2 regions of the Thermacetogenium phaeum DSM 12270 genome follow, and region 2 is predicted to be linked to the other one. Evidence: riboswitches for the same ligand, from Rfam matches in the RefSeq annotation. Region 2 holds a riboswitch; the other holds the start of a gene.
The links. A riboswitch is a leader RNA that binds a small molecule or an ion and turns the genes downstream of it on or off. The one in region 2 is predicted to bind molybdenum cofactor.
Positions count from the first base shown of each region.

Region 1: linked by a shared signal. The riboswitch ahead of mobA (molybdenum cofactor guanylyltransferase) and the one ahead of TPH_RS02020 (substrate-binding domain-containing protein) in region 2 are both predicted to bind molybdenum cofactor.

Region 1 is NC_018870.1:142,245-149,831, reverse strand. It holds gene TPH_RS00785 (molybdopterin molybdotransferase MoeA) at 1-599, opposite strand, end outside; gene TPH_RS00780 (molybdopterin-binding protein) at 612-1,637, opposite strand; gene mobB (molybdopterin-guanine dinucleotide biosynthesis protein B) at 1,669-2,178, opposite strand; gene mobA (molybdenum cofactor guanylyltransferase) at 2,204-2,821, opposite strand; molybdenum cofactor riboswitch at 2,957-3,090, opposite strand; gene TPH_RS00765 (pyridoxamine 5'-phosphate oxidase family protein) at 3,563-3,967, opposite strand; gene TPH_RS00760 (hypothetical protein) at 4,176-4,499, opposite strand; gene TPH_RS00755 (IS1634 family transposase) at 4,457-5,773, shown strand; gene TPH_RS00750 (MFS transporter) at 6,358-7,539, opposite strand.
Region 2 is NC_018870.1:407,171-414,757, reverse strand. It holds gene TPH_RS02050 (polysaccharide deacetylase family protein) at 1-85, opposite strand, end outside; gene groES (co-chaperone GroES) at 454-738, shown strand; gene groL (chaperonin GroEL) at 783-2,408, shown strand; gene TPH_RS02030 (alpha/beta-type small acid-soluble spore protein) at 2,679-2,936, opposite strand; molybdenum cofactor riboswitch at 3,556-3,677, shown strand; gene TPH_RS02020 (substrate-binding domain-containing protein) at 3,845-4,720, shown strand; gene TPH_RS02015 (NfeD family protein) at 5,039-6,376, shown strand; gene TPH_RS16155 (hypothetical protein) at 6,398-6,529, opposite strand; gene TPH_RS02010 (slipin family protein) at 6,687-7,490, shown strand.

The DNA of each region.
Region 1 (7,587 bases), 260 kb from region 2:
GGCAGCCATTTTTCACTTGGATCCAGAAGTTCATTACCCGTATTAATGATCGCCACCCTCACCCTTTGATAAACAGGTACACTGCTAATACCTAGAGAAGCCAACATGCCGATAAGAGGGGCATTGAGTCGGGTACCAGTGCTCGCAACTACCTCCCCCTCCGCAACATCATCCCCTGCCGGGATGATGTTGGCCCCTGAAGCCAAAGGTTGGCTCACTTTGATCGTATCTGCCGCTTCCTCGACATCTTCAAACCGGACAACAACGTCTGCTCCTTCGGGAATTGGAGCGCCGGTCATAATTCTTATCGCAGAGCCCGGCTCCACCCTTTTCGTCGGAACACTGCCTGCCGGCACCTCTTCGATGACGTGCAAAATTACGGGGTTGTCAGACGCCGCCATTTTGGTGTCTTCAGCGCGGACAGCGTATCCATCAAGAGGAGATTTGTCAAAAGCAGGAACATTAAAAGGGGCTTTGATATCTCGGCTGAGCACCCGGCCTAAGGAATCGGGCAGATGAAGGATGGCTTCTCTCTCTATGGGTCTGAGCATGCCAAGCACTATTTCCTGAGCCTCTTCTAACGAAACATTCAATCTCATCGTCTTCTCCTCCTAAAAGCCGGTCCCAAAAGAACATTGCGGATACCGACAGCTCTCACAGTTCAAACAGAGCCCTCCTAAACCAAGTCTGGCTATCATCGAGCGGGTAATCTTCTGTCCGCTCATAACCAGTGGGAGGAGCAGATCAAAGATAGTGGTCTTATAATACATCACGCATCCTGGCAATCCCATAATTGGTATCTCATCTAAATAGGCCACAAGCATCATGGCACCCGGTAAAACGGGGGCACCATAGGAGACAATTTTTGCTCCTGTCTGTTTGATGCCTTTAGGAGTAACATCATCTGGATCGACCGACATGCCGCCGGATGTCATAATCAGGTTTGCTCCCCGGGAAATCATTTCTCTGACAGCGGCAGCTATTCGTTCCGCATCGTCCGGCACTATTACCTGACTAATCACTTCACTACCATAATCTTCAACCTTCTTTTTTATTACCGGGGAGAAACGATCTTTGATGCGCCCGTAATAAACCTCATTACCGGTTATAACCATGCCTACCCGATACTTCCTGAACGGCAGCACAGAAATAACTTTCTTCCCTCTTGCTATTTCCTCAGCTTGTCTTAATTTTTCGTTTTCTATCATCAAGGGAACGACACGTACTCCTGCCACCACATCCCCTTTTTTAACAGGTCTGTTGTTGTTTCTGGTTGCAATCACCATATCGTCGATCAAATTGATCTGAAACAGCAGATCTTCATCAATATTACACATACCATCATGTTCAGCCACCAGATGAACCTTACCCTCGGCAGGTTCAGTTAAAGAGACTCCTTCCCCTCTTACAGCCTGTGCCAACCGCATCCCCGCTTCATCTTCGTGCACTTCATCACCGTTCTTCGTATCCCACACGTAGATTCGATCTTTTCCCAAACTCAAAAGCATGGGAACATCTTCAGGCCGGATAATGTGCCCTTTCTTGAATGCCCTGCCTTTGAATTCACCAGGAACGATCTTCGTGATGTCATGGCACAATACCATTCCTACCGATTCTTCAACCCTTACCGTCTTCATTTTCTGAACCCCCTTTTGGGTAAAAGGCTCATTAATTGCTATCGTAAGCTGCGATATACCGCCTGATTTCATTAACAACCCCGTCGATATCATCCAGTTGATATTGCGGAACATCGAGGTCATCCCAGACCACATCGCTGACAATCGCCAGCAGTTCGTCGGGGGAGCAGAGCCGCTCTTTATGCACTTCCGATCTGTAGACCTCGATCTTCGGCTTGTCGCCGCTCTTATAGCCTTCGGTAAGCACGATATCTACCCCGGGAAGCATTGCAACAATTTCATCAAGGCTCTTTTCCTTTGAAACTTTTTCGATCATGGCCATCTTTTCAGAGGAGGAGATCACCACCACATCGGCCCCTGCCTGGGCCATCCTCCAGGTGTCCTTTCCCGGCTTATCCATATCGAATCGATGGGCATCGTGCTTGATGGCAGCCACCCTAATTCCATCTTCCTTCAGCCTCTTGATAACCTTTTCCAACAGCGTTGTTTTACCTGCACCAGACTTACCCACAATGGAAATTACCGGTTTATCTTTTTTCACTGCGCCTAACCCTCCTGATTATTATTCAACATTTTCGGTTATCTTCCAGAGATCCATCCGTATTCTGCCGCATCATGAGCGACCAGTAATCCTCGGGGGTATTCAAATTGTAGAACAACTCCTCGGGGTTGCCGATTCTTTCGATCTCATCCCTCCCCACCGTTAAAACGCGGACCTGAGGGTAGAACATAATTACTGTTCTCAATCCAGCCTTCAAGCAGTTTTCAATAGGTTCGATACAGCCTTTTGAATAAACCGCGCAAAGAGGTTCACCATAACCATCTATTTGAGGAACAACCACATCGTAACCGGGGCAGATTTCTAAAAGATATTTCGCCAGTTCTGCCTTAAACAGGGGCATATCACAGCCGATAACGAAAGCGTATTGGTGTTTGACCCGCTTCAGCCCGGCGTGGATCCCGGCCAGCGGCCCCATACCGGGGTAAAGGTCCGGAACCTCAACGACCCCGGGAATGCTGTATTTAGAGGTGTTGTTGCTGGCTATAACGATTTCATTCACGACCTTCCGCAGCTCATTCACAGTCCGCTCTATCAGCGTTTGCCGTTCGTACACCATGAGAGACTTGTCCGTGCCCATACGCGAACTGCAGCCGCCGGCCAGGATTATCCCGCTTGCTTCCATTTGACAGCTCCTCTCAGCTCAACTACCCATTAGAATCCGTTAGAATACCGGCCAAGTCACCGGACGCATCTTTTATCCCTCAGAGCAATAAAAAATGTGCGCCTGTATGGAGGTAGAAAAATATGCAGGAGCACATTTAAAACCTATTTTTCTACTTTCCATAACAGGGAGGCTGCAAGATTTCTCCTACAACCCTGTGGGGTCTTAAGCCCCAGGCCTCGCCCCCATAGCACTGCCTTAGGAAAGCGGGCTCGTAGAAAATATCCTATTCAATTTTCAGTACTTTCATATGTTTGCGCAAAAAACTTATCGCAAGATCTATGCCAAAAAACAGCCATCTCAAAAAGTGCTTATTTATCGGATTTTTTAAATTCCTTTTGCAGGTTTCCATCCAACACGGTCTCAAAATGGTATTCTAAAGTTTCAAATTTGTAGAGGAAGCAGTTACGATATAATGGACCCAAGATTTTAGACCCCATCTTCCGCACCCTACCATATCATTAGGAAATATTTTTAAAATATAGATTTCTTAATCCTAATAACCAGTTATTGACATGCAGAGAGAGCGGGCTACACCATTGATTTACTGCAAGATAAGATAGCCAACCGGCCAAAAGGTTGAAAAAAAACAGGGCGCTCATGAAATTCGGTTCAAGCGTCCCGTTTCAAAATAAAATAGTCCTGATATTCATCCATCTGTTTCCAGCAGCGAACCATACCCGTCAGGTGGCCCGGCTTGCGTCACGCCATCTCCTTGCCTGCCTCAGCGCCCGGGGTGAGATTGTAAATCTGCAATACGTCAACGATCAGCGCTGCTTTGGGAGTTAGCTGCGGCATCGTCGATTTTACAATCTGGACTCCTTCATCAAAAATCTCACCGGATGTCTCAAAGTGCGCTGTCCCTTTAAACTGGTAGCCTTTGAGCGTTTCCATGTCCCATACGGCAACTGCCACATTGGGGTTAGCTTCAATATTTGCCCTGGTCTTCTTCATAAAAACATCCACCAGCAAAATCTGACTTTCAGAGATCAATTTACCAAAAGCGACGGCAACAACATTCGGTATTCCATCTTTGGTTGCAGTTGCCAGTGCCCATCCCCTGGTTTTAGATGCTACTTCTTTTATTTCCTCGGTAATTTTAGGCATTCGAAATCACCCCCTTGTAGTATAAGTAACAGGTTAACGCTGTTCGCGTCACTCTTTTTAGTTGTTCGACCAGGTTCAAAGCAAAATCCATGCCAGACAGACAACATCTCAAAAGGTTGAGAAAAACAGAGCTCATGAAACCCGGCTTTAAGCATCCCGTTTCAAAATAAAAATACAGTATCAGAATGGGTAAAGTTAAAGGTCTCCGTTACCTGTACAAACTGGCCGTAAAGGCATGTCGGGCATCCGGAGCAATAAATCCAGTAGGGCAGATACGCCGGCATGCTCTGCAGCGCCCACAACCAACTTCCTCGCTGCCTCCTGGAACCAGCCCTACCCGCAGGTTTTTCCCTCTCCCCAAAAAAGTAAGGCGGCTCTTACCAATTTTCTCGCAAATCCTAACGCAGAGCCCGCACAGGATACATCCCGCTCCAAGAGGGCTGTCCTGACCCTCGGTGGTAACCCCCGAACTGCCGGGCTTCCGGATCGATTCTTCATCCGCTGCCCCTTCTCGTACCAGAGCAATCAACATTTCCTCTACTTCTTTCCTGGGGAACGGTCCGCGATGCAAAAGCAGCCGAGCCGCCCAAGAAGCGGCAGTACAAAACCCCGGTAGAAAGAGCCATCTTTGCCATGGCAGCGAACCGCGCCCTTGACCCCATGTCCAAGCGCGGAGTGGAAGAATGGGTGAAAGAGGACGTGGTGATCCCGGGCGTAGAGGAAATACCCCTGCAGCAGCTCTACCGGGCGATGAACTTTCTTCTGGAGAACGAAGCCGAACTGCAGAAGCAGGTTTATTACTCCGTGGCCAACCTGCTCAACCTGGAAGTAGACATCCTTTACTTCGACACCACCTCCACCTACTTTGAGATCGAGGACGAAGATGGGGATGGTGGACTGCGGCGCCGGGGGCACTCCAAGGACCACCGACCGGACCTGCCGCAGGCCGTGATCGGCCTGGCCGTCACCAGGGACGGCATCCCGGTGCGCTGCTGGGTATGGCCGGGCAACACCGCCGACATCTCTGTGGTCGAACAGGTAAAGAAGGACCTCATAGGCTGGAAGCTGGGCCGGGTCATCACCGTGCTGGACCGGGGGTTCAACTCCGAAGACAACCTGCGCTGTCTGCAGCGGGCGGGCGGCCACTACATAGCCGGGGAGAAGCTGCGCAGCGGCAAGGAAAATACCGTGCAAGCCTTAAAGCGGGGAGGCCGCTACCAGACGGTGCGGGACAACCTGGAAGTCAAGGAGATCGTCGTCGGAAACGGCGAGGCCAGGGAGCGCTACATCCTGGTGCGCAACCCCGAAGAGGCTGCCCGGGACAAAGCCAGGCGGGAAAAAATTATCAAGGAACTGGAGGAACAGCTTCCCCTTATCAAAACCCATGCCAAAGCAGTCTGCGAACTCATGGCCCACCCGGTCTACGGCCGCTACCTGAAGGTGGACTCCCGCAGCCTGCCGAAGATCGACCGGGCCAAGATCAGGGAAGAAGAAAAACTCGACGGCAAATACCTGCTGCGCACCTCGGACGACACCCTCTCCGCCGAAGATGTCGCCCTGGGCTACAAACAGCTGCTGCTGGTGGAAGACGCCTTTCGTACCCTTAAGTCCCGGTTGGAGCTGCGCCCGGTCTACCACCGCCTGGAAGACCGCATCCGCGCCCATGTGCTCCTCTGCTGGCTAACTGTCGAACTCCGGTCTGATAGAAACAACAAAGGCAGTAAAGGATGCAATCACATTTCAGTTGGAAACAGGTGGGTATACTGTAGGCAGAGAGAGCTCTGGGGGCACTTTAATCCTTTATAATGGCTTCTAGTGCCCCCAGAAACTAGCCACACCATACTTTATTTACTTTTTATCATCGGTTTTTCCTTTATTATCAGTTTTCTTCTGTGTTATTTCAGCTCCACACTTGCTACACTTTTTATCCCCCTCATTAGTTAAGAATCCGCATTTAGGACACCTAACTCTCTTTTTTACTTGTGGTGGCCGAAAGCACATAAGCAATCGCTCCTTTCCATTTGTGCTGTATTGATCTTATTGAATTTGTTTCTAAAAATCTTATTCATCTTTTTATTTCTTTTTACTCCATCATATTATTACATCATATTTTACATCATCCCTTCTCACTTTCATGAAAAGGCAATCGTGCAGCATATAAAACCTTTCTGAAATAAACCATTGATGACGCAAAAGGATTCAAAACACAATGAAGCGCCATCAGCAAACCCCAATTAAACTTGAATTATGACACATTCCAATCCTTAACTTATACATTGATGAACACTGGCAGTGGAAAATTGATAAATGCATGAAACAAAAGAACTCATTTTCCCACTGCCAGGTAATTTAAGGAGAAGCTATTTAAAAATATCTATCCAAAAAAATTATTATGCAGACGCTCCAGCTCTAATCCTCATTAACAAAGCAGCCACTATTGCCACCGCACACCCTATAACTACCGGATAAGTCCCCATAACCCATGCTCCACCAGCTGCAGCTTTGGCAATTACCGGCGGCCCCACGAGCATACCAAAGTTCTGACCTATACTTACTACTCCTAAAGCCACCCCAGCCAGTTCAGGGCGCGGAGCTGTCTCAGGTGCCAATGTAAAGGTGCTGCTAGGAACGAAGCTCGAAATTAAGCCAATACCAATCATGTAGGGAACAACAATAAAAGTATCTAACTTAAAGCACCAAATAAGCACAACAGTGACCGCAGCCAAAGCTATTGTTAAAACTGCCTTACGGTTCCTCGTGCGATCGAGCACCCAACCGGCAAATATCCCCCCAGGTATAAGCACAAGGGAAGGCAAACTAGCATAGAAATTGGCCGCTGCTGTCCCTACTCCTGGGAATTCACTCAGGTAAGACGGCGCCCAGGTGCTATATCCGATTAAAGCGAAGTTAAAACCACAGAAGGCAAGTGCCAACAGCCAAGTATTAAGGCTTAACAGCCCTTCACCCATCGAAACAGGCGCCCCTTTCTGTTTCTCTTCTCCGGCTGCCCCTTTATCAGGCACATCAACTACCGCTGCGTACGCTACAAATGCAACTAAGGCTACTGCGGTCCCTAACCACCAGATTCCCTGCCAGCCAAAAGATTTTTGTATTGCATCGGCTATGTTATACATAACAAAAGTTGCCACCGGCACCCAAGATGACCAGATGCCCATCGGCAGCCCTCTTTCTTGAGGCTCAAACCACATACTGATGACCGCCGGGGCCACGACTGCAATCAGAGCCAATCCTATACCCTCAATAATCCTTCCGACCAACAGCACACCTGCTCCCTGAGCTAAAGCACCTATGACAGAACCTACGATGGTGCACCCCAGAGCTACAAGTCCGCTCGCTTTGGGGCCAACTCGACCTAAAAGGAAAGCAGCGGGAAGCGCAAACATTACACCCGCCACAGAAAAAACAGACATCAGCCAACCGCCAGTTGCCATGCTCACTTGTAAGCTATCGAGCAATACCTGCATAACCGGGGGGACTTTAAACTGGTTCAAAGCTATGGCCACCCCGGCGAGGTAAGCGACCCACATTACTGCCCAGGCCTTTCTTTTCACAATAACACCCCCTGTCGAATCTTCCGCAAATTCTATCCGAGTTATAAA
Region 2 (7,587 bases):
GGCCGGAGAAACAGATGACGCCCGCCAGCAGCAGAGTTGCCAGCGCGCCCCAGCACAGCAAACGCCTTCTCCTCAAGAGAACCATCGGCACGACAGGCCCACCCCTTCCCCGCTTTTTGTTACTAAATATTATTCGGCGCCCGGCAGGTTCATGCGATGAAGAGCTGTCGGGACAACCCCCGCCGTTATCACTGGCCTTGCGGCCGTGTGAAAAAGGCAGGAAAGGGGCAGCTTCCCACGCAGCAGCGCGGCTGCCGCAGGCGGTCGATCGAAGTGACCGTTTTTTTCAAAAAGCAAGACTTATTTTCCAAAAAAGTTGGGAATACTTTAAACAAAAGTATTGACAATCCACACCTGGATTTGTATTATTTATCATAGATTTATTAGCACTCACATTCAATGAGTGCTAATAACCCCCGCATAACATTCACATCACACTGAGGAGGGTTGTAAATGCTGAAGCCACTTGGTGACCACGTACTGGTGAAACCTCTCTCCAAAGAGGAAAAAACCGAAGGAGGCATCTACCTTCCCGACACCGCGAAGGAAAAGCCTCAGGAAGGAGAAGTAATCGCGGTGGGACCGGGCCGGCTCCTGGAAAACGGCACCCGCGTGCAGCCTGAGGTTAAGGTCGGCGACAAGGTTATCTACGCCAAGTACGGCGGAACCGAAATCAAACTCGGTGATGTCGAGTACCTGATCATGCGTGAAAGCGACATCCTGGCCATCAAAGACTAGGCCTCGACATCAAATCCCATCAACAAGGAGGTTGACAATCGCTTATGCCTGCGAAACAGATCGTCTTTGACGTAGACGCCCGTAAAAAACTCGAGAGAGGCGTTAATATCGTAGCCGATGCGGTAAAAACGACCCTTGGTCCGAAGGGCCGCAACGTGGTATTAGAAAAGAAGTTCGGATCTCCGACCATCACCAAGGACGGGGTAACCGTTGCCAAAGAGATCGAGCTGGAAGATCCCTTTGAGAACATGGGAGCCCAGCTCTGCAAAGAAGTAGCCTCTAAGACCAACGAGATCGCCGGTGACGGCACCACCACGGCTACGGTTCTGGCCCAGGCCATCGTCAACGAAGGGCTGAAGAACGTCACCGCCGGAGCCAACCCCATCTTCCTCAAGCGCGGCATCGACATGGCGGTCGAAAAGGCCGTGGAGGAGATGAAGAAGCACAGCACACCGGTGGAGACCAGAGAGTCCATCGCCCACGTCGCCGCCATCGCCGGCAACGACAAGGAGATCGGCGAGCTGGTGGCTGAGGCCATGGAGAAGGTGGGCAAAGACGGAGTCATCACCGTTGAGGAATCCAAGGGAATCGAGACCCTGGTCGAAGTTGTCGAAGGTATGGAGTTCGACCGCGGCTACATCTCCCCCTACTTCGTCACCAACTCCGAGACCATGGAAGTGGAGCTGGAAGAGCCCTACATTCTGATCTACGAGAAGAAGATCTCCGCGGTCGGCGACCTGCTGCCCCTCCTGGAGAGAGTCGTCCGCACCGGCAAGCCCTTCCTGATCATCGCCGAGGATGTGGAGGGCGAGGCCCTGGCCACCCTCGTCGTCAACAAACTGCGGGGCGTGCTCCACTGCGCTGCGGTTAAGGCCCCAGCGTTCGGCGACCGCCGCAAGGCAATGCTTGAGGATATCGCCATTCTCACGGGCGGCACATTCATCTCCGAGGACATGGGCTTCAAGCTCGAGAATGTGGACATCGATAAGCTCGGGCGGGCGAAAAAGGTCAAGATCAATAAGGAGAAGACCACCATTGTTGAAGGTTACGGAGCAAGCGACAAGATCAAGATGCGCGTCAACCAGATCAAGGCACAGATCGAGGAAACCACATCCGACTACGACCGTGAGAAGCTGCAGGAGCGCCTCGCCAAGCTGTCCGGCGGCGTAGCTGTCATTAAAGTCGGCGCCGCTACCGAAACCGAGCTCAAGGAGAAAAAGCACCGCATCGAAGACGCCCTCTCCGCAACCCGGGCGGCCGTTGAAGAGGGCATCATTCCCGGTGGAGGAACCTGCCTGGTGAACGTAATCCCGGCCCTGGACGAGATTCAGGCCGAAGGGGATGTGCTGGTAGGCGTCCGCATCGTGCGCCGCGCCCTGGAGGAGCCGCTGCGCCAGATCGCCGAAAATGCCGGACTCGAAGGTTCGGTCGTCATCGAACGGATCAAGAACGAAAAAGCGGGCATCGGCTTTAATGCCCTGACCGAGCAGTACGTGGATATGGTCAAGGAAGGCATTGTCGATCCCTTGAAGGTCACCAGAAGCGCCCTCCAGAACGCCGCCTCCATCGCTTCCATGCTTCTCACGACAGAGGCTCTCATCTCCGAAATTCCGCAGAAGAAGGAGAACACGCCTCCTTCGATGCCGGGCGGCATGGGCATGGATTACTAATACGGAAACCAACCACAAGGCCCTCCGTAAAAAGGAGGGCCTTTTTATGTCCCATCACAGACCAAGAGTCGCATCCCCCTTCCCGGCATCTACCCGCTAACCGTTAGAATACCTGTCATGAAAATACGTCAAGTTCACCCGCCGGTCTACCGCTTCGCTCTTGATTCCAGGCCGGACAGGACGACGGCTCGCTTCGGGACAGCTCTGGGGGCAGTGGTATGGGGCTTATAAAAAATAACCTGAAGGCGGCTGCCATCAGGTCTGTCTGATTTATTTTTCTGGGCTGTCCGGGGTCGTTTCGGCTGCTGTCTGTTTTCGTTGTTCATCGGCCAGCGCCTTCTGGCCGGCCCTGATCAGCTTTCTCACCATCTGGCCGCCGATCTTTCCCGCTTCTCTGACGGTAAGTTCGTCCCCGGCTTTGGCCAGGTCATCGTCGAGGCCGAGCTCCCGGGCGGTTTCCCACTTCAGCCGTTCGTGCGGCCCGGGCTTCTTTGCCTTTTTCTTTTTTACTGTCTTTTTTTCCGGCATCTGCATCACCCCTTACATTATTCTTTCGCAAGGGAATGGGAAATATGAGAGGCCGGCCTTCCGGCGATGTACCTCCAGAATATCTGACGAAAAATGGCGGCAAGGCCGCCGGTATCAGCCGTCATGATTGCCTGCCGGTCGGAACAGATGGCAATATTCTCAGCAGACTACCATGCCGCCAGCGGCTGCCCTAACAGAGGAACGAAAAAAGGATTTATCCTTGCCGGCGCAGCGACCTGACGGAGGTTGTTACCCGCCCATGACGAAGGAGCAGAGCGAGCAGCCGAATCGAGATATGATCTCGAGATAGGCGACTCTGCGGCAGGGAAGGCGCATAGGAGCCGGTCGGCTGCTTATCTATCGACAAGTCTTAGGGCAATTTAAACCGAAAGTCCGGGGGCAAGCGCAAGGATAAACGCATTTTCAGGGCAGACCCTCACGCCGCCTCCGGCGGCACCAACAGAGCATGAAAAAACCGCCGGTCGACCGGCGAGCGACCAGCGACCTATGGAAGGCCGGCTAACGGGACAGGCGAAGCGAGGATGACAGGTCGCCTCTCAGCAGATACCGCATCCTGGACAAAAAAAAGGGTTTCCTTATCCAACGGCGAATATAAAGAAAAAACGACATTCTCCGAGTCCTCCCTCCTAAGGCCTCTTGGGCTATGGCAGCAGGACCACTGGGTGCGCTTCGGAAACGAGCGCGCCTCCCGGCACGGAAAGGAGAGCGAAGACAGGGCCAGAGTACTTTCCGTACCTGGCTTTTTTTATCTGCTCCTTCCCCCTCCGGGAGAGAAAGAAAAGGGGGTATGGTAAAAAGACAGACTAAAGCACGACATCGCCCGCAAAAGGAAGAATCAAAAAAGTTGATTGAGGAAAACACACCGGAGAAGAAAGGAGTTTTGGATAATGAAGCCGAACAGAAGATTGTCCACCGGCATCCTTTTTCTGTTCCTCTGCTCCATCCTGGCCTTTGCCGCCGGCTGCGGTGAACAGCAGGAACAGGCCGCTGCAAAGAAGGATGTCATCCTGGCCACAACCACCAGCACCGTCGACACCGGCTTGCTGGACGAACTCATCCCCATCTTCGAGGAGAAAACCGGGTACAGGGTCAAGCCCATCGACAGGGGCACAGGAGAGGCCCTGGAAATGGGCAAAAAAGGCGAAGCGGACGTCCTCCTCACCCACGCTCCGGCATCGGAACGGCCTCTGGTCGAGAACGGGGACGTGATCAACTACCAACTGGTGATGCACAACGACTTCATCATCGTGGGGCCGCCAGACGACCCGGCGCAGATCAAGGGAGAGAAGGACGCAACTGAGGCCTTTAAGAAGATCATGAACGGCCGGTTCACCTTCGTGTCCCGGGGGGATGACTCCGGCACTCATAAGAAGGAAAAGGCCATCTGGGATAAATTAGGTGTGACCCCCGCCGGCGACTGGTATCTGGAAGCCGGCAGCGGAATGGCGGACACCCTGCGCCTGGCCTCCGAGAAGAACGCCTACACCCTCACCGACAGAGGAACCTATCTCGCTCAGAAGGACAACCTCAAGCTGGCGAGTCTGATGGAAGGGGACCCGATGCTCCTCAACATCTATCACGTGATGCAGGTCAACCCGGAAAAGTTCCCCAAGGTCAATGCCGCTGGTGCCAAGGCGTTTGTGGAATTCATGATCAGCCCCGAAACCCAGCGAATCATCGGTGATTTCGGAGTAGACAAATACGGCCAGCCGCTCTTCATCCCCGATGCCGGGAAGAGCGAAGAGGAAATCGGAATGCAGTAAAAAGCTCAAGTGGTGATCGCCTCCCGATCACCACTTTTTTTAAACGAATTGCGGTAAGCCCTCTTTAAGCGCCGGCCTTTTACCTCCCATGGCGGTGGAGGTAGGGCCGGATACGAAGAAGAAATCCCGGGCGGAGCGGAAAAGCCGGCAGCGGCGGCTGATCCCGGAGCACGGCGGCGGAAAGGCTGTTACTTATTTCCGCCGCCTTTAGATAAAAGGAGTTCATCTTCGCCTTGTAGAATAGGATATTGTAGAATAAAAATAGATGAGCGCTTCTTAGAATTTAAAAGCTCATCACCTTGGAAAAGGAGAGGAAAGATGAACGATTTGCGCGCCGCAAAGCGGGGAGCAGCGCTCCTGGGCAGCATTCTCCTCCTGGCCCTTCTGTTGAACCTGGGGACGCCGCTCCCTTCCGTCCGGGCGGTAGAGGGAAACCCGCCCGTGGTGGTAGCCGGTTACGATGGAGCTGTCGTTCCCATCACCGCCAAGTACCTGGAAAGGGTCATCCGCCACGCCGAAAACCTCGGGGCAACGGCCTGCGTCATTCAACTCAGCACCCCGGGCGGCCTCTACACCACCACCCAGGAGATTGTCACCACCATCCTCAACGCCCGGGTCCCGGTTATCGTCTACGTCTCTCCGGCCGGGGGATGGGCGGGATCGGCAGGGACCTTCATCACCATTTCCGCCCACGTAGCCGCCATGGCCCCCGGAAGCCGGATCGGCGCCGCCCATCCGGTCGGGATCGGCCCCTCCGACGGTCAGCAGCAGGACATTCCCAGCCAAAAGATCACCGAGGACGCCGCCGCCTGGGCGCGCTCCATCGCCCAGCTGCGCGGGAAGAACGCCGATGCCGTGGAGCAGGCGGTGCGGGAGAGCAAATCCTACTCCGATGCCGAAGCCTTGAAGCTCAACCTCATCGACCTGCGAGCGCAAGACCTCGAGGACCTGCTCCGGCAGCTGGACGGCAAGACGGTTACCTTAAGCAGCGGCGCCCGGGTGGAGCTCCGGACGAAAGGCGCCCCCATCGTCAACCTCTCGATGAACCCCGTTGAAAAGACCCTGCTCGCCCTGAGCAATCCGGACCTGGCCTACATCCTGATGACGGTAGGCATGGCCGGCCTGATGGTGGAAATCTACAACCCCGGCCTGATCTTTCCCGGAGTTGCCGGCGCCATTTCCCTGCTGCTCGGCCTCTATTCTCTGGGAACACTCGACGCATACTGGGGGGGAGTGCTCTTGATCATTCTGGCTTTCGGGCTCTTCATCGCCGAGGCCTTCGTGCCCAGCCACGGGATCTTGGGTGCCGGAGGAGTGATTTCCTTCGTCACCGGATCGCTGCTTCTCTTCAGCGGCGGCCCTCCCGGAATAGGGATCAACATCTCCCTGATCGTCACCACCGCCCTGGTGTTCGCCGCCCTGGTGGCGCTGTTGGTCACAGCCGTAGTCCGGGGGCAGAAAAGAGCCGTGACCACAGGAAGCGAAGGATTGATCGGGCGCATGGGAACGGCCCGCTCGGACCTGCTCCCGGAGGGCCTGGTCTTCGTCGAAGGCGAACTCTGGCGGGCAGTATCCGAAGAGGGCCCCATCAAGGCAGGCGAAAAGGTGGTGATCACCGCCATGGAGGGACTGAACCTGCGGGTGCGGCGAGCCTAGGGTGACATCCGGCCACCGGGATCAAGGCAGCCTTTTTTCCGACGGCGGGCTGCCTCCCTTCGCCGCGTGAAAAGGCGAACGCAGCAGGCGAGCCGTCGTCCTGTCCGGCCTGCAATCAAGAGCGAAGCGGTAGACCGGCGGAGAACCCGACATAGACCGCCGCCCCTCAGGCGGCACGTTAAAAACCAAACCGCCGGCTCAACCGGCGAGCGACCTATGGAAGGCCGACGCATTTTCAAGGCAATATAATAATAAAACAAACGAAAGGGGTGACCATCCCGGGGGCATATCTGCCTGCCGGGAAAACACAATGCCGGGTTATTTTCCACTGGTTATACTTATTCTGCTGCTGATTGCCTCCTCCCTGCGCATCGTCCAGGAATACGAGAGGGGTGTCATCTTCCGCCTCGGGCGCTGCGTCGGAGCCAGGGGGCCGGGGATCATCTTCCTCATCCCGGGGATCGAGAGGATGCAGAAGGTTGACCTGCGCGTGATCACCATGGACGTCCCCACCCAGGAGGTCATAACCAAAGATAACGTCACCGTCAAGGTCAACGCCGTCGTCTACTTCCGGGTCGTCAACCCGGTAGACTCGGTGATCAAGGTCCTCGACTTCGTCAAGGCCACCTCCCAGCTCTCTCAGACCACCCTGAGGAGCGTCCTCGGCCAGTCCGAGCTCGACGAACTTCTATCCAAGCGCGACGCCATCAACCAGCGCCTCCAGCACATCATCGACGAAGGCACCGAGCCCTGGGGAATCAAGGTCAGCAACGTGGAAGTGAAGGACGTGGAGCTCCCGCCCACCATGCAGCGGGCGATGGCCGCCCAGGCCGAAGCGGAACGCGAGCGCCGGGCGAAGCTGATCCACGCCGACGGCGAGTTTCAGGCGGCCAAGACGCTCACAGAGGCGGCGAATATCATCTCCAGCAATCCGGCCACCATCCAGCTTCGCTACCTGCAGACCCTGAAAGAGATCGCCGCCAATCAGTCGAGCACCATCATCTTCCCTCTCCCCATCGACCTAATCCAGCCCTTCGTGAACATGGCAGGCGTTTTCTCGAACACCAACCTGCGGCAGGGGGAGGAAAACCGGACGGAGCCGCCTCAGAGCTAAAGGGCAACAAAAAACCTCAGAAATCACCTCCCCGGCCGGAAATCTCCTCACAAAGGGGATTTCCGGCCTTCTTACTCCGGTGGCCGCCTTTGAAACC